DNA from 4 places in the Streptomyces sp. NPDC008317 genome. Region 1 is predicted to be linked to each of the others. Evidence: riboswitches for the same ligand, from Rfam matches in the RefSeq annotation. Region 1 holds a riboswitch; each other region holds the start of a gene.
The links. A riboswitch is a leader RNA that binds a small molecule or an ion and turns the genes downstream of it on or off. The one in region 1 is predicted to bind cobalamin.

Region 1 (5,115 bases):
GTCGGCCAGCTCGGCCATCGAACGCCAGGGAGCGCCGGTATCGGAACCGGCGCGGTGCCCCTCGGCGGCGAAGAACGGGCCGAGGGCCGCGAGATCCGCCGTCCGGGACGCCTCGGCGGGCGGCTCGGACGGCGGCGGCGCGTCGTCGTTCATCGGTTCACGCGCTGACCGGGTCCGTCCTGCCGGTCTGCGCGGCGGGGGCGGTGCGCGAGGCGAGCACCCGCTCGGCCAGGGGGCCGAAGGCCAGCCCGATCACCGTCCACAGCAGGAGCTGCGCGGCCACCGAGTAGAAGCGGAAGGAGAACAGCACATCGGCGGGGAATCCCGGATAGACGATCCGGCCCTTGTCGTCGGTGAGCGGCAGCGGCGTCTCCGTCGCGTGGTTGCCGAAATTCTCCTTGTTGTACGCCAGGTGGCCCAGTTGCGGCAGCAGCGCCATCACCACGCCGATCGCGACGACGAAGGCGGCACCGGCGAGCAGGGTCGCGTTCCAGTTCCCGAACCGGGCCTGGAGCCTTCTGCCGAGCAGTGCCGCGCCGACCAGAAAGGCCAGCGAACACACGACCATCACCAGATAGAGCCCGGTGCGGTCCTTGATGGTGTCCTCGTGCCCGATGGCGGGCGGATTCGCCGGGTACTTGAGGAACGGCACCAGGTAGATGCCGAGGAATCCGCCGCCCGCGACCAGCAGCGCGAGATTGCGCGCCCGCAGATTGCCGACGCGTCCCAGGCAGACCGCGTAGGCGACCGCGAAGAGCGCGCCCATGGCCATGCCGAAGAAGATCATGCCGACGCCGATGCCCACGTCCGCCTGGACGGTGCGGCTGAACAGCTCGTGCCCCGCGTGCTCCATCGGCAGCCCGGCGGCTTTGTCGAGCGCGGCCTGCGCGTCGTCCCTGCCGCTCTCGTAGTCGATCGCTTTACTGATGTCCGGCTCCGCGAAGATCCGCGCGAAGAGGAATGCGAGCAGCCCTGCGACGGCGCCGACGACTATGCCGCGCAGGATGAGTTTCTTTTCCATGTCGAATTGTCCGTCTGTTCTGTCGGCTCCGTCGGCGCGAACTCAGTGGCAGGGGAAACCGAGGAAGTGCCGGGCGTCGTGGACGAACTCGTGGATGTGGGTGTCCTTGCCGAAGACGCTGACCGCGCCCTGGTCGACACCGATGAAGTAGTAGACGGCGAAAGCCAGGATCGCGGTGCCTACCAGCCACATCACGGCCTTCGAGACCGGCAGGACAACCGGTGTGGCGGTGGTGGTGGGAGCGGACACAGAGCTCACGGGTGGGCCTCCTTCAGGGATTCGGCGTCCCTCGATCGAATGGGGCGTTGTGACGGCGGAGTATCTGACTCACCGGCCACCTCCTCGATGACCGGCTACACAGTGGCGCGACCGTGCTGGATTTTCACCAGCTTCCTCACGCCATCACGTAATTGAGCGTAGGGGCTGTCGAACAGGCACGTCAATCGGGCCTGCGACGTTGTGACATACGCCCCTGACCGCTGTGCGAGACTCCGGACCGTGAAACAGATCTTCGTCATCGGTATCGGGGCGGGCGACCCGGACCAGCTCACCCTCCAGGCCGTGCGGGCGATCGGCCGCACCGAGGTGTTCTTCCTGCTCGACAAGGGCGAGGAGAAGGCCGATCTGGTCGCGCTGCGCGAGGAGATCCTGCGGCGGCACGCCGTACGGCCGCACCGCGTGGTCGTCGCGCGCGACCCGGAGCGCGACCGGGAACGGACAACTCCCGGCTACGCGAACGCGGTTGACGACTGGCGACGGCGCCGCGCCGACATCTACGAGCGGCTGATCGCCGGGGAACTGCCGGACGACGGCTGCGGGGCGTTCCTCGTCTGGGGCGATCCGGCCCTGTACGACAGCACGTTGGGCATCCTCGAAGAGGTGCACGGCCGGGGGAGGGCCGCGTTCGAGTGGACGGTCGTGCCCGGCGTCAGCAGCGTCTCGTCGCTGGCCGCCAAGCACCGCACGGGCCTCAACCAGGTCGGGCGGCCGGTGCAGATCACCACCGGGCGCAGGCTCGCCGACGGCGGGCTGCCGGACGGGGTGGACGACGTGGTGGTGATGCTGGACGCCCACCAGACCTTCGGACGTTTCACCGGCCAGGGGCTGGAGATCTACTGGGGCGCGTATCTCGGCACGCCCGACGAGATCCTGCTGTCCGGACCGCTGGACGACGCCCTCGCGCAACGGATCAGCGACGTACGGGCGCGGGCCAGGGCGCGCAAGGGCTGGATCATGGACACCTATCTGCTGCGGCGCGGCGTCCCCAAGTGACCTCGCCCGGCGCGGAGTCGAGGCATGTGCTGATCCTCGGCGGTACGGGGGAGGCCCGGCGGCTCGCGGAGCTGCTCGCGGCCGATCCGGGGTTGGTGACGACGAGTTCGCTGGCCGGGCGGGTCGCGGAGCCCCTGCTGCCGGACGGCCGGGTCAGGATCGGCGGCTTCGGGGGCGCGGACGGGCTGGCCCGCTGGCTGCGCGAGGAACGGGTGGACGCGGTGGTCGACGCCACGCATCCCTTCGCCGCCGTCATCAGCGCCCACGCGGCCGAGGCGGCCCGCGCCGTACGCCTGCCGCTGCTCGTGCTGCGCCGGCCGGGCTGGGCGGCCGGTCCCGGCGACCGCTGGCACTGGGCCGACTCCGTCGCGGACGCGGCGGCCCTGCTGCCGGGCCTCGGGAGCCGCCCCTTCCTGACCACGGGGCGCGGCGACCTCGCGGCCTTCGCCGCGGCGCCCGCCTCGTTCCTGCTGGCACGCTCGGTCGACCCACCGGACCCGCCGCTTCCCCCGCACGTCCATGTCCTGCTGGCCCGCGGCCCGTTCACAGTGGAGTCCGAACGGGCGCTGCTGCGCCAGCACCGGATCGACGTCCTGGTCACCAAGGACAGCGGCGGCTCCGCGACCGCCCCCAAACTCACGGCGGCCCGTGAGGCGGGCATCCCCGTCCTGATCGTCCGCCGCCCGCCCCCGCCGGAGTCCGTCCCCGTCGTCGCGACCCCCGCGGAGGCCGTCAGCCTGCTGCGTGCCCCACGCAGGACCTGGCCGCCTCCATGGGGGTGGCCGTCCCCGCGAGGACCTGGTCACGGTGGGTCCGCGCCGTGACCATCAGGGCGTCGAGGGTGTCGCGGGTGCGGACGAGGTCGTCGATATGGGCCGAGAGGCGGTCGCGCTCCAGGGCCATCCGGTCGAGGGCGGCGTCGGAGTTCTCCTCGCTGGGGGAGTCGACGCAGGGGAGCAGTTCGGCGATGGTGCGGCTGGACAGGCCCGCCGCGTAGAGGCGCTGGATGAAGGCGACGCGCTCGACCTCCTCGTCCGTGTAGTGCCGCTGCCCGCTGCCGCTGCGCACGCTGGTGAGCAGCCCCTGCTCCTCGTAGTAGCGCACGGACCGCACGCTGACCCCGGCTCGCGCCGCGAGTTCCCCGATCCGCACGATGTCCTCCCGGCTGTTCCCACCGCCCGGGCGGTGGCTCCCGGGCGGGCTATGGTCTGCGTCACAGAGCTTGCCTCTGACGTCAATGTCAGGTTTTAGCGTAGCAGTCGCGTCCGGGCGACCGGGCGATACGGAAGTGACGCGCTACGCATGAAGGAGCCCGACGTGACGAACCTCTTCACCAGCTACCGGCTCGGCGGTCTGACCCTGCCCAACCGGCTGGTCATGGCCCCGATGACCCGGGTCAGGGCCGCGGCGGGCGGGCTGGCGACACCGTCGATGGCGGCCTATTACGCCCAGCGGGCGACCGCCGGGCTGATCGTCAGCGAGGGTGTGCAGCCGAGCGCGATCGGGCAGTCCAACCCGGGCACGCCGGGGCTGCACACCGACGAGCAGACCGCCGCGTGGCGTCCGGTGACCGACGCCGTGCACGCCAGCGGCGGCCGGATCTTCGCCCAGCTCATGCACGGCGGCCGGGTCTCGCACCCCGACACCATCGGGACGCTGCCGGTCGGGCCCTCGGCCGTCGCCGCCGTGGGAGAGGTGTTCACCCCGACCGGCCCGCAGCCCGCCCCGACGCCCCGCGCCCTGGAGACCGCCGAGATCCCCGAGCACGCGCGGTCGTACGGCGACGCCGCCCGCCGCGCGGTCGACGCCGGGTTCGACGGGGTGGAACTGCACGGCGCCAACGGCTATCTGATCTCGCAGTTCCTCTCGTCCAACGCCAACCTGCGCACCGACGGGTACGGCGGCTCGGTCGTGAACCGGATCCGCTTCGCCGTCGAGGCGGTCGCCGCCACCGTCGAGGCCGTCGGCGCGGACCGCACCGGCATCCGGCTCTCGCCGGGCGCCACCTTCTGGGGCGTTCGGGAGGACGACGTACCGGAGCTGTACGCGGCGCTGCTCACCGAACTGGCGGCGCTCTCACCGGCGTACGTCCACCTGGAGGCGACCGCCGACGAGGAGGCGCTGACCGCTCTGCGCCGGGCGTGGCCCGGCACCCTCATCATGAACCCCGTGCTGCCGATGGGCCCCAAGCAGACGGGCCGGGATGACGCCGACCACTGGCTCGCGCTGGGCGCCGACCTGATCAGCTTCGGCCGCGGCTTCATCGCCAACCCCGACCTGGTCGAGCGGCTGCGCGTCGGCCTGCCGCTGGCCCCTGTTGACGAGGCCACGTACTACCAGGGCGGCGACGCGGGCTATCTCACGTACTCCTCCCACCAGTACGCGGCCTGAGACCTCGTCGGTCAGGCGGCCTCGACCACGGGCCTGAGGACGTCCTCGCACCACTGCCGGAGCGTGGTGGGGGTGTCGACGGCGTGCTGCGGAGTGCGGGTGATCCCGTTGTCGAGGCCGCCGTCCTTGGCGATCGCCATGTCCAGCATGCCCTGGGCGATGGCCTCGGACATGCCCGCGCCGAGGAACCGCTCCTTGAACGGCCCCGCCGGGACCTGCTGGTAGCGGACCGGGAAGCCGAGGACGTCGGCGATCACGGCGGCCGTGTCATTCTGCGACAGGTCCTCGGGGCCGAGCAGCGGTACGTCCTCCCGGCCGCTCCACGAGGGGTCGAGCAGCAGGCGGGCGGCGACGGCGGCGATGTCGCGGGTGGCCACCGTGGGCATCGCGCGGTCGGGGGAGAGCGCGTTGAAGAACACGCCCTGCTCCTT
Region 2 (5,115 bases), on a different contig from region 1:
GGCGGTGACGCAGCCGCCGGGCGTCGCGGACGACGCCGCCGCGTCCAGGACCGTACCGAGCGTCGTGGACGTACCGGTCGCCGCGACCGGCACCGAGCACACCTTCAGCGAACCGCCGCCGTTGTCCACGACGAGCGCGAGCTTGCTGGTGGAGCCGCTGGTGAAGTCGGTGGTGGCGGCCCAGGTGGGCGCGCCGGGAGTGACCGGGGCCGGGGGAGTGGCGGTGAAGCCGCCGCCCGCGACCGCGCGGACCGCGTCGATCGAGGCGTACGCCGACGGGCTCGTGTCGGTGGGCAGGTAGCGGAAGCCGCCGCCCGGACTGAACTGCTGGGCGAGCAGGAAGTCGACCGGCGTCTTGCGCGCCGCGGTGGTGAAGTCCGTGCCCTGCGCGTTGAATCCGCAGGCGTTCAGGCCGGAGACGGCCCAGCCGTTGGAGTCGGTGTTCGCGCCGAACATCGAGGTGAAGGCGCCGGTGGCGTTGACGAGTTTGCCCTTGAGGAAGTTCTTGCCCGCGACGACGGCCGTGTCGGTGTTGGGCACCCCGGCCGAGCACAGCGACGCCAGGGTCGCGCCGGTCATGTCGATGTCGCTCGCGGCGCCGAGCTGTGTCGGATCGCCCGCTGCCTTCGAGAAGTTCCAGCCGCCGTCGGTGTGCTCGTTGGCGCGCACGACCGCCACCGACGCGTCGAGCAGGGCCTGCGGCACGCGCTGCCCGCCCGATTGCGTCTTCGCCCCGGCCAGCGCCAGCAGCCCGAAGACGGTGCCGTTGAAGTTGGCGGGCGGCCCGAAGTAGCCGGGCGAGGCGGGCTGCCAGTACGAGGCGATGTCCGCGATCAGATTGCGGCCGGTGCCGACGCGGGCCGGATCGATGCCCGCCGCGTACGCGTTGAGCGCGCCGCGCTCGTAGTCCGTCACCACCGGCGACGCGGACGGCCACGCGGCGGTGGCCAGCAGATTCCGGTAGACGGTCCTGGCGTTCTTCGTGGTGTCGCCGCCGGGAGAGACGTCGGCCGCCGCGGTGCCCGCGGCGGCGAAGGCGCTGAACGCCCACTCGTTGGACAGACCGCCGCCCGCGTACGAGCCGTCGGCGGCCTGAAGCGACTTCAGATAGGCGACGCCGTTCGCCTTGGACGTGGCGATCTGCGCCGGGGTCGAGGTCGCCCGCGCGGGCGCGGTCGCGGAGAACAGCAGGGCTCCGGCCGCCAGCGGTACGGCGACGGCGAGTGCCCGGCGCCGGGCGGTGCGGGAGGGCACGGTCACAGGAACGGTCATGGGTGGAGGACTCTCCTTGGAAGGGGGCGCCTCGCGCCCCGGCACACGGCTGTCCTCACGACCGGCCCGCGCCGAGGCGGTCGCCGCCCGAACGCGTGGTCAGGCTTCCGCACGTGCTGCGTCTCCGAGCGGGTGATCGGGCTCGGACCACCGCGAAAGGCGGCCCCTACCGTTGCGCGTCAGCTCCGGACTCTCACCGGATTCCCCCAGTCGGCGACCAGCCGAGGCTAGCGCAGCACGCGCGTGACGTAAGGGTCGCGGGGGAGTGGTGAAGGCAACTGCCCGCCACGTTGACGGGGCACACGCCGACGTGGTGCTATGAAACGTATTTCCGATTCAGCAGCCAGGGGAAGCCGGTCCAAGTCCGGCGCTGACCCGCAACCGTAGGCCCTCCGAGAGGCGGGCGAGCCGGATCACCTGCGCTGAGCAGCAAGTCACGATCGCCGTCGAGGACTACGGCACGGACGACAGGACGGCCGCGTCAACCGCCAGGCCGCCTCGCCTCCGCGGCCCGCCCTCCCCGTCGGCCGACCCGGGGGGCCACCCGTGCTTCGTCTTGTCCCGCGCCGCCGTCACAGACGGCCGCGCATCGTCGTCCTGCTCACCGCGGCGGCGCTGACCTTCGGCAGCCTCACGGCCGGACTGGTCTCGGTGGCGACCCCGGCGGGCGCGGACCCGATCGGCGACTGCACACCCACCTCGGGGGCGATCGTCGCGGTGGACTACGGGCACTGGAACGGCCCGGTGCTGCGCGGCTGCGACGCGCACCCCACCACGGGCATGAATCTGCTGCACAACGCCGGATTCACCACCACCGGCACCGTGCACGACGGCCCCGGCTTCATCTGCCGGATCGGCAACGACGGCTTCGACAGCGGCACGCAGTACCCGACGACCGCCGACGAGGCGTGCGTCCTGACCCCGCCCGCGAACGCGTACTGGTCGTTCTGGATCGCGCCCGCGGGACAGGACACCTGGACGTACAGCCCGCTCGGCGCGCTCGGCGACCACCCGCAGGACGGCGAGGTCGAGGCGTGGGTGTTCGGCCCCACCGACATCGGCGGCAGCACCGGCGGTCCCTCGTTCACACCGGACTCCGTCCGCGCCCACGACACCACCACGCCGCCGACCACCCCGCCGACCACGCCCCCGACCGGTCCCGGCGGACAGGCCGACACGGCGGCCGCGGCCACCTGGCTGACGAGGCAACTCACCGACGGCGACCACGTCTTCGACGGCTGGGGCACCGACTTCGGCGCCACCGCGAACACCGCCATCGCACTCGCGGCGGCCGGCGGCCCCGACGCCACGATCCGCGCGATCGACGCCTTTCTGACGGCGCACGCCGACGACTACCTGCTCCCGGACTCCACGGTCACCGTGCCGAGCCCGGCCGCGGCGGCCAACCTGGCGCTGCTCACCGAGATCCTGGGCGGTGACCCCACCTCCTTCGGCGGCCACGACCTGCTCAAGGACCTGACGGACAACGTCTGCGCGGCGGCCGGAAGCCTCGGCAACTGCACCGCGGCCGGTGACTTCCACGGCGCTTTCTCGCCCGGCACCCAGGCCCGCGCCCTGCTCGCGCTGGCCCGCGGCGGCGCCACCGTGCCGCGGCCCGCCGTCGACCGGCTCACCGGGATGCAGTGCGCCGACGGCGGATTCTCCGGCTCGATGCTCTCGCCCGGCGAGCGCTGCACGTCCGATCCCGGTTCGACCGCCGACGCCGTCGTCGCCCTCAAGCACCTGCCCGGTACCGGCGACGTGCTGGACAAGGCGCGGGCGTACCTCACCAAGACGCAGTCCGCCGACGGCGGTTACCTCGCGTACGAGGGGGCGTCCTCCGGCGACACCGGTACGACCTCCTCCGCGGCCCAGGCGCTGACCGTACTGGCGCAGACCGACCGCGCCGCCGCCGCCCGCTCCTGGCTCGCCGCCCGGCAGACCGACGGCGGCGGTTTCGCCTCCGACGGCTCCGGCGGCACCGACCCGGACCTGTACGCCTCGACCGCCGCCGTCCTCGCCGTGACCTCCAGCGACCTCGGCAGCCTCACCTACGGCGACACCCCGACGAGCCCGCCGACGACGCCCCCCACCACCGCGCCGACGACCCCGCCCACGACCGCGCCGACCACCCCGCCCACGACCGGACCGACCACCCCGGCCGCGGCAACCCCCGACCTGGCCAAGGGCGTCGCGTACCTCATCAACCGCGGCAATCTCGTGGACGGCCACTACTACGAGTCCGGCGCGGGCCAGAACACCGGCTTCGCCGACTTCGGCCTGACCGTCGACGGCGTGCTCGCGCTGGCCGCGACCGGCGGCGCCGACGACACCCTCGCAGGGATCACCGACTTCCTCCAGCACGGCAAGGACGGCTCCGGCCGCGGCATCGACGACTGGACGCTGATCGGTACCTCCTACGCGCAGGGCGGCTCGCTCGCCAAGGAGGCCGTCGCGGCCGAGGTCACCGGCAACGACCCGCGCGCCTTCGGCGGCCACGACCTGATCGCCGCGCTCGACGCCACCGTCTGCGCCGCGGCCGACACCTCGGGCGGCTGCGCCGCCAGGAACAACTACGCCTACGCCACCTCGGTGTTCTCCCAGTCCCTCGGCGTCATCGCCCAACTGCGCGCGGGTGACACCGCCAAGGCGGCCGGGCCGGTCGCGTACCTGGAGAGCCTCCAGGACTCCAGCGGCGCCTGGCCGAGCCTGATCCCGGCCGCCGGCGACCAGGACGTGGACAGCACGGCGATGGCGATCATGGCCCTCGACCTGGTGCCCGGCGACGCCGCGGCCAAGGCGGTCGCCAAGGGCGCGGCCTGGATCGCGAGCAAGCAGCTCGGCGACGGCGGCTTCCGGGGCGCGGCCGGTGACTCCGTCAACTCCGCCGCCCTCGCCGTCCAGGGCCTCACCCTGGGCGGCACGGGGTACCGCGCGCAGATCGCCAAGGCGCGCGCGTTCCTGGCCGCGCAGCAGAACGCGGACGGCGGCTTCCGGGTCGCCTCCGACACCGACCAGAAGCAGTCCGACGTACGCGCCTCCACGCAGGCCGTCGGCGGCGCGGTCGGCACGTCCTTCGGCACCCTGCTGCGCGACCTCGCGGACCAGAAGGCGGCGGCCGAAGGGGCCGCGTACCTGGTCAAGCAGCTCGACGGCAGCGACCACCTGGCCAGCACCTACGGCCCCGACTACGGTCTGACCGCCGACCTCGCCCTCGCGCTCGCCTCCACCGGCGGCCAGGACCCGACGCTGACCAAGGTCACCGGCTACCTCGCGGGACACGTCGCGGACTACGCCGACCCGGCGGGCACCTCCGCCTACCCCGGCCCGTACAGCGGCGCCACCGCCAAACTCGCGGTGCTCGCCCAGGTCATGGGCCAGGACCCGCGGCACTTCGGCGGCTTCGACCTGATCGGCACGCTCAGCGGCCACGTCTGCACGGCCGCCGCCGAGGACGGTTCCTGCACCGCCCCCGGCGACTTCGACCAGGCGTACTCGACGGTCTCCCAGTCCCTCGGCGTCCTCGCCCTGGCCCGCGCGGGCCAGACCCCGCCCGCCGCCGCCGTGAACCGGCTGCTCCAACTCCAGTGCGCGGACGGCGGTTTCTCCTCCACGCTGGACGCGCCGGGCGCCGACTGCGCCTCCGACGTGGACACCACCGGCTACGCGCTCCAGGCGCTCGTCCTGGTGCCGGGACACGCGGACGCGGTCACCAAGGCGCGTACGTATCTCGTCAAGGCCCAGCAGTCCAGCGGCGGTTACCAGGGCGCGGCGGGCGTCAGCAGCAACTCCACCGCGCTCGCCGTCCAGGCGCTGCTCGCCACCGACAAGATCCGGCCCCAA
Region 3 (5,115 bases), on a different contig from region 1:
CAAGGTCCCGTCCAAGCGGATCACCTTCACCACCATGCAGACCGGGCCCGACCCGACCGACCCCAACCGGGTGGTGGTCGGACCCGGCGCGAAGACGCTGTTCGCCACCATCGCCAACGACCAGTCGCTGACCACCGCCTCGGGCGGCACGTCCGCCGCGGCCTCGGCGACCGCGTCGGCGAGCCCGACCGCGACGTCCGTCCCCGCCTCGGCGATCACCGTACGGGTGCGCAACGGCACCGGCATCGGGGGCCGCGCGTCCGAGATCGTCGACACCCTGACCGGCAAGGGCTTCAACCCGGCCACCGCAGGCGGCAACGCCCCGGCACCCGCCGCCACCACGACCCTGACCTACGGCCCCGGCCAGCGGTCCGAGGCGGGGACCGTCGCCCGTACGCTCGGCATCGCGACGTCCCACCTCAAGGAGGGCGCCGTCGCCGGGCTCACCCTCGTGATCGGGGCGGACTGGCCGAGCGGCACCACCTTCCCCGGCGGGAAGTCCTCCGCGCCGCCCGCCGACACCAAGGTGGCGCTGGGCAACTCCCACGCCCAGACCGCCGACGACTCCGACACGTGCGCCAAGGTCAGCCGCTACCGGACCGTCCAGATCAACCGGGTCCCGATGACGCCGACCCAGGCGTACGCCGCCGCCCGTTCCAAGCCCGACTCGGACGACTGACCCGCGCACACACCCGTAACGCTTAAGCTGTTACGCAACCGTGGAACTGTCGTGGCGCGCACGCCGTTGACCTGGCAGACGCGCGCGGACGACGACATACCGGCGATCGACAACCGACTACCGACAACCCCCAAGCAACCGGAGGTAATTTCGTGGGCGTGACTCTGTCCAAGGGCGGCAATGTCTCTTTGAGCAAGGAAGCTCCCGGACTCACCGCGGTCACCGTCGGCCTGGGGTGGGACGTACGGACCACCACGGGCGCCGACTACGACCTGGACGCGTCCGCGCTGCTGTGCGACGTGGGCGGGAAGGTCCTCAGCGACCAGCACTTCGTGTTCTTCAACAACCTCGGCAGCCCTGACGGCTCCGTGGTGCACAGCGGCGACAATCTGACCGGTGGCGGCGACGGCGACGACGAGCAGATCAAGGTCAGCCTCGCCACCGTGCCCCCGCAGGTCGACAAGGTCGTCTTCCCCGTGTCGATCTACGACGCCGAGAAGCGCGGCCAGAGCTTCGGCCAGGTGCGCAACGCGTTCATCCGGATCGTGAACCAGGCCGACGGGCGGGAGCTGGCCAGGTACGACCTGACCGAGGACGCCTCGACCGAGACGGCTATGGTCTTCGGAGAGCTGTACCGCAACGGCGCGGAGTGGAAGTTCCGCGCCATCGGCCAGGGGTACGCCTCGGGCCTGGCGGGCATCGCCACCGACTTCGGCGTCAACATCTGACGTGGGTGCCGGCGTCACCACCTCTGACGCCGGCCGCCGCGTCGGCCGCTGACGTCCTCGGCCGGGCCGGGGCCGCCCGCATTCCCTTCGGGCGTCCCCGGCCCGGACTCCGCACGCCGTCGCCCGCTTCACCCACCCTCCCCTCGAACTCTCCCCGGAGCACCCCGCCGTGTCCTGGTTCACCGCCGCTGTCCTGGGCCTTGTGCAGGGTCTGACCGAATTCCTGCCGGTGTCGTCGAGCGCGCACATACGCGTGGTCTCCGTCCTCGCCGGATGGGACGACCCCGGAGCGGCCTTCACCGCGGTCACCCAACTGGGCACGGAGACCGCCGTGCTGATCTACTTCCGGCGCGACATCGCCACCATCGTCAAGGCGTGGACCGCGTCGCTGTTCCACCCCGAGCGCCGCAAGGACCACGACGCGCGGATGGGCTGGTTCGTGATCGTCGGTACGGTCCCGATCGCCGTCCTGGGCGCGGCATTCCAGCACACCATCGAGAACGGCCTGCGCGACCTGCGGATCACCGGCACCGTCCTGATCCTGTTCGGACTCGTCCTGGCGGTCGCCGACCGCACCCGCGCCGTGCGCCGCCCCAAGCCGATCACCGAGCTGACCTTCCGGCACTCCCTCTGGTACGGCCTGGCGCAGTCGCTCGCCCTGATCCCCGGCGTCTCCCGCTCCGGCGGCACCATCAGCGCCGGACTGTTCCTCGGCTACAGCCGCGAGGCCGCCGCGCGCTACTCGTTCCTGCTGGCCATCCCCGCCGTGCTGGCCTCCGGCGGCCTGGAGCTGTTCAAGCTCGGCAGCGGCCCGGCGCCCGCCTGGGGCCCGACGATGCTGGCGACGGTCATCGCCTTCGCGGTCGGCTACGCGGCCATCGCCTGGTTCCTGAAGTACATCTCCCACCGCAGCTTCACGCCGTTCGTGATCTACCGGGTGCTGCTCGGCGTGGTCATCATCGCGCTGGTGGCGACGGGCGCGGTCGCGGCGGGCGCGGGCGCCACCTCCGGCTAGAGCGCGCACCGGGCCAGGACCGGGTCAGGGCTGGGTCAGGACCGGGCCAGGGCCGCGTCATGGCAGGGCCAGGACCGGTTCAGGGCCGGGGCCGCCGTCCGGAATGTGGTCCGACGTGACCGGAGCGTGGTCCGCGCTCTAGCCTGGCCGGTGCGACAGGTTCGCGTCCGTCAGCCAGGCGGTCGCGTCGCAAGAGGGAACCCGGTGCGAATCCGGGACTGCCCCGCAGCGGTGAGTGGGAACGACCGCCGTCATACGCACTGGGTCCGACGTACCGGACCTGGGAAGCGACGGTCAGTAGGTGTCCGCCTCAGGCGGACGTGCCCGCGAGTCCGAAGACCTGCCCGTCGCCCGTACGCGACCGTTCGCGTACGGATATCCCGGTGACCTCGTGGGCGGGTCGGCGTGCATATCGGACGGACCGGTGCCATTGCGGGGCACTGTGGGTCCGTCGGGTCTGTCACCTCCCTTTCGCGCTCGCGTCCCGTCGCCGGGAGGCCAGGAGTCATCTCGCGAAGGAGATTTCCGTGACAGCGAAGTCCGCAGCCGCGGCAGCACGGGCCACCGTGTACGGCTACCCCCGCCAGGGTGAGAACCGTGAACTGAAGAAGGCCGTCGAGGGCTACTGGAAGGGCCGCGTCACCGCCGACGCCCTCCGGCAGACCGCGGCGGACCTGCGCCGCTCGAACTGGCGGAAGCTGGCCGAGGCGGGCGTCCACGAGGTGCCGACCGGCGACTTCTCGTACTACGACCACATGCTGGACACCAGTGTCATGGTCGGCGCCGTCCCCCCGAGGCACCGGTCGGCCGTCACCGCGGACGCGCTCGACGGCTACTTCGCGATGGCCCGCGGCACGCAGGACGTGGCGCCGCTGGAGATGACCAAGTGGTTCGACACGAACTACCACTACCTGGTCCCCGAACTGGGCCCCGACACCGTCTTCACCGCCGACTCCGCCAAGCAGGTCGCCGAGTTCAAGGAAGCCGCCGCACTCGGCCACACCGCCCGGCCCGTCCTGGTCGGCCCGGTCACGTATCTGCTGCTCGCCAAGCCCGCCCCCGGCGTCGCCGCCGACTTCGAGCCGCTGACGCTGCTCGACCGGCTGCTGCCCGTCTACGCCGAAGTCCTCGCCGACCTGCGCGCCGCGGGCGCCACCTGGGCGCAGCTCGACGAGCCCGCGCTCGTCCAGGACCGCTCCCCGGCCGAACTGAACGCCGTCGCCCGCGCCTACCGCGACCTCGGCGGCCTCACCGACCGGCCGAAACTGCTGGTCGCCTCGTACTTCGACCGGCTCGGCGAGGCGCTGCCCGTCCTGGCCAAGGCCCCGGTCGAGGGCCTGGCGCTGGACTTCACCGACGCCGCCGCCGCGAATCTGGACGGCCTCGCCGCCGTCGGCGGACTGCCGGGCAAGCGGCTCGTCGCGGGCGTCGTCAACGGCCGCAACATCTGGATCAACGACTACGAGAAGTCGCTGGCCACCCTCGCCACCCTCCTCGGCTTCGCCGACCGCGTCGACGTGGCCGCGTCCTGCTCGCTGCTGCACGTCCCGCTCGACACCGCGCCCGAACGCGACATCGACCCCCGGATTCTGGGCTGGCTCGCCTTCGCCGCGCAGAAGACCACCGAGATCGTGACGCTCGCCAAGGGCCTGGCCGAGGGCACCGACACCATCGCCGCCGAGATCGCCGCCAACCGCGCCGCCCTCGCCTCCCGCGCCGCCTCCCCGATCACCCGCGACCCGGCCGTACGCGCCAGGAGCGCGGCCGTCACCGACGCCGACGGGCGCCGCTCCCAGCCGTACACCGAGCGCGCCGCCGCCCAGCGCGCCCGGCTCGGCCTGCCGCTGCTGCCGACCACCACCATCGGCTCGTTCCCGCAGACCGACGACCTGCGCGCCGCCCGCGCCGACCTGCGGGCCGGCCGGATCGACACCGCGGGGTACGAGGAGCGGATCAGGGCCGAGATCGGCGAGGTCGTCTCCTTCCAGGAGAGGACCGGCCTCGACGTGCTCGTGCACGGCGAACCCGAACGCAACGACATGGTGCAGTACTTCGCCGAGCAGCTCACCGGCTACCTCGCCACCCGGCACGGCTGGGTGCAGTCCTACGGCACCCGGTACGTGCGCCCGCCGGTCCTGGCCGGGGACATCTCCCGGCCGGAGCCGATGACGGTGCGCTGGACGTCGTACGCCCAGTCGCTCACCGACCGCCCGGTCAAGGGCATGCTCACCGGTCCCGTCACCATGCTGGCCTGGTCCTTCGTCCGCGACGACCAACCGCTCGGCGACACCGCGCGGCAGGTCGCGCTCGCCCTGCGCGACGAGGTCACCGACCTCGAGGCCGCGGGCACCTGCGTGATCCAGGTCGACGAGCCCGCGCTGCGCGAGACCCTGCCGCTGCGCGCCGCCGACCGGCCCGCGTACCTGGACTGGGCCACCGAGGCGTTCCGGCTCACCACCGGCGCCGTCGCTCCCGGCACCCAGATCCACACCCACATGTGCTACGCCGAGTTCGGCGACATCGTCCAGGCCATCGACGACCTCGACGCCGACGTCATCAGCCTGGAGGCCGCCCGCTCCCACATGCAGGTCGCCACCGAACTGGCCGCGCACGGCTACCCGCGCGAGGCGGGACCCGGCGTGTACGACATCCACTCGCCGCGGGTGCCCGACGCGGCGGAGGCGGCCTCGCTG
Region 4 (5,115 bases), on a different contig from region 1:
CATCGTGGTCGCGATCATCTACATCCCGTACAAACTGGGCGGGTTCGGCGACATCTTCGACAAGGCGGACGCAGCCTACAAGGTGACCAATCCCGCCACCGGCAAGCCGCGCGGCTCACTGGTGTCGGCGCCGCAGGCCCAATGGGCGTACGCCACGCTCGCGATGGGCTCGGCGATGGCGCTCTTCCTGTACCCGCACTCGGTGACGGCCGTGCTCTCCGGCAAGAGCCGCAACACCATCCGCCGCAACACCACGATCCTGCCGCTGTATTCGCTGATGCTCGGCCTGCTGGCGATGCTCGGCTTCATGGCGCTGGCGGCGGGCGTCGGAAAGGGCGTCAAGGGCTACAACGCCCAACTGGCCATCCCCCAGCTCTTCGAGGACATGTTCCCCTCCTGGTTCGCCGGGGTGGCCTTCGCCGCCATCGCCATCGGCGCGCTGGTCCCGGCGGCGATCATGTCGATCGCGGCGGCCAACCTGTTCACCCGCAACATCTACAAGGACCTGTTCAAACCGGACGCCACCCCCGCGCAGGAGACCAAGGTCTCCAAGGCCGCGTCCCTGGTGGTCAAGGTCGGCGCGCTCGTCTTCGTGCTGTCGATGGACAAGACGGTCGCGATCAACTTCCAGCTCCTGGGCGGCATCTGGATTCTCCAGACCGTCCCGGCCATCGTCGGCGGCCTGTTCACCCGCTGGTTCCACCGCTGGGCGCTGCTGGCCGGCTGGGCGGCGGGCATGGCGTACGGCACGTGGAAGGCGTACGAGCAGACCAGCGCCAGCCAGTCGCACTTCGGCGGCAACTCCGCGAAGATCCCCGGCATCGGCGAGCTCGGCTACATCGGCCTCACCGCGTTCGTCCTGAACGCGGCGGTCGCGGTCGTCCTCACCCTGGTCCTGCGCGCCTTCAAGGCCCCCGACGGCGTGGACGAGACGGCGAAGGGCGACTACGTGGTGGAGGCGGAGGAGGCGGCGAAGGAGGCGGTTCCCGCACCGGCGTAGAGCGCGAGGGGGCGGGTCCCGGGGCGCGAGGCCGCGTTGTGGTGTGCGGCCCGCGCCTTGGGGACCCGCGCCTCAGCGCGAGGCGAAAGTGCGCCGGTACCCCTGTGGCGTGGTCCCCGTCCAGCGGGCGAAGTGATGCCGCATGGTCGCCGCGTTCCCGAACCCCGCGCGGAGCGCGACGGCGTCCATGGTGTGGTCGGTGGCCTCCAGCAACTCCCGTGCCAGCAGCACCCGTTGACCCAGCAGCCAGCGGTACGGGGTGGTGCCGGTCTCCTGCTGGAAGCGGCGGGCGAAGGTGCGCGGCGACATGTGGGCGCGGGCGGCCAGCTCCTCGACGGTCACCTCGCGGTCCAGGTGCCGTTCCATCCAGGACAGCACCCCGGCCACGGTGTCGCTCTGCCCGCGCGGCAGCGGCCGGTCCACGTACTGCGCCTGGCCGCCCTCGCGGTGCGGCGGCACCACCATGCGGCGGGCGATGCCGTTGGCGACGGCGCTGCCCTGCTCCTTGCGCACCAGGTGCAGGCAGGCGTCGATGCCGGAGGCCGTACCGGCCGAGGTGATCACCCCCGCGTCGTCCACGTACAGCACGTCCGACTCGACCTTGATCTGCGGGTACCGGCTCGCGAGGCGTTCCGCGTGCCGCCAGTGCGTGGCGCAGCGCCGGTCGTCGAGCATGCCGGAGGCGGCCAGCACGAAGACGCCCGAGCACACGCTGAGCACCGTCGCGCCGCGCTCCACGGCCCGGTTGAGCGCCGTGAGCACCTGCGGCGGGAAGTCCCGGTCGATGTACGAGTCCCCGGCCGGTACGGCGATCAGGTCCGCCTCGTCCAGCCGGTCCATGTCGCAGGAGGCCGACAGCTCGAACCCGGCGTGCGTGCGCAGCGTCGGGCCCTCGCCGGAGATCACCGCGAAGTCGTACACGGGCAGCCCGTCCTCGCTGCGGTCGAGGCCGAACACCTCGCAGATCACCCCGAGTTCGAAGGGGTGGACACCGTCGAGCAGTACCGCGGCCACGTTCTTCAGCATGCTCCCGAGGATGCCACTTGGCAGGATGTCGCGGTAGTACGGCGGTCCTGCCACTGTTCGCGGGTAAGCGGCGCGAGCACGATTGACCCATGACCGTTCTCCTGGACATCGCAGCCCTCTCCGCCCTCCTCCTCATCCTCTCCTTCGTCCCCGTCCTGGGCCTGCGCGCCGAGGCCAGGATCACCCGCCAGATCCGCGCGGCCGACGCCGCCCGCGAGGCCGAGGCGACACGCCGGGCGCACGCGAGACGCGCCGCGCGCGCGGACCGCGAACCGGACCGCGAACCAGGCCGCGAACCGGCCCTCACAGCGGTCGCGGCCCCGCGGATCTGAGGGCGCCGGAGGGAATAAAATCCCCTCCGGCGCTTGCGCGCCGACCTCGGCGACCCGCCCTCACGACACAACATCTGGGCTTCCACGCGAACCGCGGCACTACATGTATGCTCAACTTCGCTGTCGAGCAGGGGAAGCCGGTGCGAATCCGGCGCTGCCCCGCAACGGTGAGCGGGCGTACGCCCGCACAGCCCGAGGACCTGCCGCCAGCGCGCCCGTAGCGCCCACAAGCGACGGGCGCAGTTGTGTCCGGGCCTCGCGGATTGGGCCGGCGGACGCGTCGCGGCACGCCCATGCCTGAGCAGGGGTGCGCCTCCGCACGCGTACCCGCTCCTCCCGCCTGGCCGTCGCCGCGTTCGAGGGAGAGAGCACCACCGTGACCATCGCGCCCGCAGACCCCGCTTCAGCCGAACTCCGCACCGTCGCCCCCCGGATTCCCTCGGCTCCCCCCTCCGGACCTCTCCCCGGACCTCCCGCCGGTCCCGACGAGGGCCCGGGCGCGGACCTGCTGCGTACGCTGGTGCGGCTCACCGCCGACCTGACCGACACCGACCCCGGCCGGGTCGCCGCCGCCGCGCTGCGCGGCCGTAACGCCGCCTCCGACGCGGCCGAGATGCACAGCCTGGCCACCGAGGCGGCGGCCGGCCTGATCTCCGAGGACCCGGCGTACTCGCGGCTGGCCGCCCGGCTGCTGACCTCGACCATCGCCGAAGAGGCCGCGGGCCAGGGCGCGGTGTCGTTCTCCGCGTCCGTCTCGGTCGGGCACCGCGAGGGCCTGATCGCCGACCGCACGGCCGCCTTCGTGGCCCTGCACAAGCCCCGGCTCGACGCGCTGGTGGACGAGGCGCTGGCAGCCGGCGCGGACGACCGCTTCGGCTACTTCGGCCTGCGCACCCTGCACAGCCGCTACCTGCTGCGGCACCCCATCACCCGTCAGGTGATCGAGACCCCGCAGCACTTCATGCTCCGCGTGGCCTGCGGTCTCGCCGAGGACGACTCGGTGCGCGCCGCCGAGGAAGTCGCCTCGCTCTACCGGCTGATGAGCGCGCTGGACTACCTGCCCAGCTCCCCCACCCTGTTCAACTCCGGCACCCGGCACCCGCAGATGTCCTCCTGCTACCTGCTGGACTCGCCGCTGGACGAGCTGGACTCGATCTACGACCGCTACCACCAGGTGGCGCGGCTGTCGAAGCACGCGGGCGGGATCGGCCTGTCCTACTCCCGGATCCGCTCGCGCGGTTCGCTGATCCGCGGCACCAACGGCCACTCCAACGGCATCGTGCCGTTCCTGAAGACGCTGGACGCGTCGGTGGCCGCGGTCAACCAGGGCGGCCGTCGCAAGGGCGCCGCGGCGGTCTACCTGGAGACCTGGCACTCCGACATCGAGGAGTTCCTCGAACTGCGCGACAACACCGGTGAGGACGCGCGCCGCACCCACAATCTGAACCTGGCGCACTGGATCCCGGACGAGTTCATGCGCCGCGTGGAGACCGACGCCGACTGGTCGCTGTTCTCGCCGTCCGACGTGCCGGAGCTGGTCGACCTGTGGGGCGACGACTTCGACGCCGCGTACCGCAGGGCCGAGGCCAAGGGCCTGGCGCAGCGCACGATCCCGGCGCGCGAGCTGTACGGCCGGATGATGCGGACCCTCGCGCAGACCGGCAACGGCTGGATCACCTTCAAGGACGCCTCGAACCGTACGGCCAACCAGACGGCGGAGCCCGGCCGTACCGTGCACTCCTCGAATCTGTGCACCGAGATCCTTGAGGTCACCGACGACGGCGAGACCGCGGTCTGCAACCTGGGTTCGGTGAACCTGGGCGCCTTCGCCACCCCGGGGGGCGGCGCGGGCGGCGAGATGGACTGGGAGCGGCTCGACGAGACCGTCAGGACCGCGGTGACCTTCCTCGACCGGGTCGTGGACATCAACTTCTACCCGACCGAGCAGGCGGGCCGCTCCAACGCCAAGTGGCGCCCGGTGGGCCTGGGCGTGATGGGTCTTCAGGACGTCTTCTTCAAGCTGCGGCTGCCCTTCGACTCGGCCGCGGCGCGCGAGCTGTCCACCCGGATCGCCGAGCGGATCATGCTCGCCGCGTACGAGGCGTCCTGCGACCTCGCCGAGCGGCAGGGCCCGCTGCCCGCCTGGGACAAGACCCGTACCGCCCGCGGTGTGCTGCACCCCGACCACTACGCGACCGAGCTGAACTGGCCGGAGCGCTGGACGGCGCTGCGCGCCCGGATCGCGGCCACCGGCATGCGCAATTCGCTGCTGCTGGCCATCGCGCCGACCGCGACCATCGCGTCCATCGCCGGTGTCTACGAGTGCATCGAGCCGCAGGTCTCCAACCTCTTCAAGCGCGAGACGCTGTCGGGTGAGTTCCTCCAGGTCAACTCGTACCTGGTCGCCGACCTCAAGCGGCTCGGCGTGTGGGACGCGCAGTCCCGCGAGGCGCTGCGCGAGGCCAACGGCTCGGTGAACGGCTTCAGTTGGATTCCGGCCGAGATCCGTGAGCTGTACCGCACGGCGTGGGAGATCCCGCAGCGCGGCCTGATCGACATGGCGGCGGCGCGTACGCCGTTCCTCGACCAGAGCCAGTCGCTGAACCTGTTCCTGGAGACGCCCACCATCGGCAAGCTCAGCTCGATGTACGCGTACGCCTGGAAGCAGGGCCTGAAGACGACGTACTACCTGCGGTCCCGGCCCGCGACCCGGATCGCCCGCGCGGCCCGCGCCCAGCAGCAGACGGCCGCCACCCC

Region 2: another riboswitch for cobalamin. It lies ahead of ACFY9V_RS25605 (hypothetical protein); the one in region 1 lies ahead of ACFY9V_RS18450 (CbtB-domain containing protein).
Region 3: another riboswitch for cobalamin. It lies ahead of metE (5-methyltetrahydropteroyltriglutamate--homocysteine S-methyltransferase); the one in region 1 lies ahead of ACFY9V_RS18450 (CbtB-domain containing protein).
Region 4: another riboswitch for cobalamin. It lies ahead of ACFY9V_RS15775 (ribonucleoside-diphosphate reductase subunit alpha); the one in region 1 lies ahead of ACFY9V_RS18450 (CbtB-domain containing protein).

Annotation. Positions count from the first base shown of each region.
Region 1 covers NZ_JBIBFQ010000005.1:292,694-297,808, reverse strand. Annotated here, with positions in the region: gene ACFY9V_RS18460 ((2Fe-2S)-binding protein) at 1-153, opposite strand, end outside; gene ACFY9V_RS18455 (CbtA family protein) at 158-1,021, opposite strand; gene ACFY9V_RS18450 (CbtB-domain containing protein) at 1,064-1,213, opposite strand; cobalamin riboswitch at 1,316-1,464, opposite strand; gene cobF (precorrin-6A synthase (deacetylating)) at 1,520-2,293, shown strand; gene ACFY9V_RS18440 (cobalt-precorrin-6A reductase) at 2,290-3,117, shown strand; gene ACFY9V_RS18435 (MerR family transcriptional regulator) at 3,026-3,445, opposite strand; gene ACFY9V_RS18430 (alkene reductase) at 3,611-4,684, shown strand; gene ACFY9V_RS18425 (NAD(P)H-binding protein) at 4,696-5,115, opposite strand, start outside.
Region 2 covers NZ_JBIBFQ010000008.1:211,366-216,480, forward strand. Annotated here, with positions in the region: gene ACFY9V_RS25605 (hypothetical protein) at 1-1,272, opposite strand, end outside; cobalamin riboswitch at 1,382-1,528, opposite strand; cobalamin riboswitch at 1,579-1,712, shown strand; gene ACFY9V_RS25610 (prenyltransferase/squalene oxidase repeat-containing protein) at 1,819-5,115, shown strand, end outside.
Region 3 covers NZ_JBIBFQ010000003.1:635,173-640,287, reverse strand. Annotated here, with positions in the region: gene ACFY9V_RS12440 (LCP family protein) at 1-679, shown strand, start outside; gene ACFY9V_RS12435 (TerD family protein) at 832-1,407, shown strand; gene ACFY9V_RS12430 (undecaprenyl-diphosphate phosphatase) at 1,577-2,422, shown strand; cobalamin riboswitch at 2,563-2,785, shown strand; gene metE (5-methyltetrahydropteroyltriglutamate--homocysteine S-methyltransferase) at 2,950-5,115, shown strand, end outside.
Region 4 covers NZ_JBIBFQ010000004.1:558,923-564,037, forward strand. Annotated here, with positions in the region: gene mctP (monocarboxylate uptake permease MctP) at 1-1,000, shown strand, start outside; gene ACFY9V_RS15765 (helix-turn-helix domain-containing protein) at 1,073-2,026, opposite strand; gene ACFY9V_RS15770 (hypothetical protein) at 2,116-2,358, shown strand; cobalamin riboswitch at 2,436-2,581, shown strand; gene ACFY9V_RS15775 (ribonucleoside-diphosphate reductase subunit alpha) at 2,792-5,115, shown strand, end outside.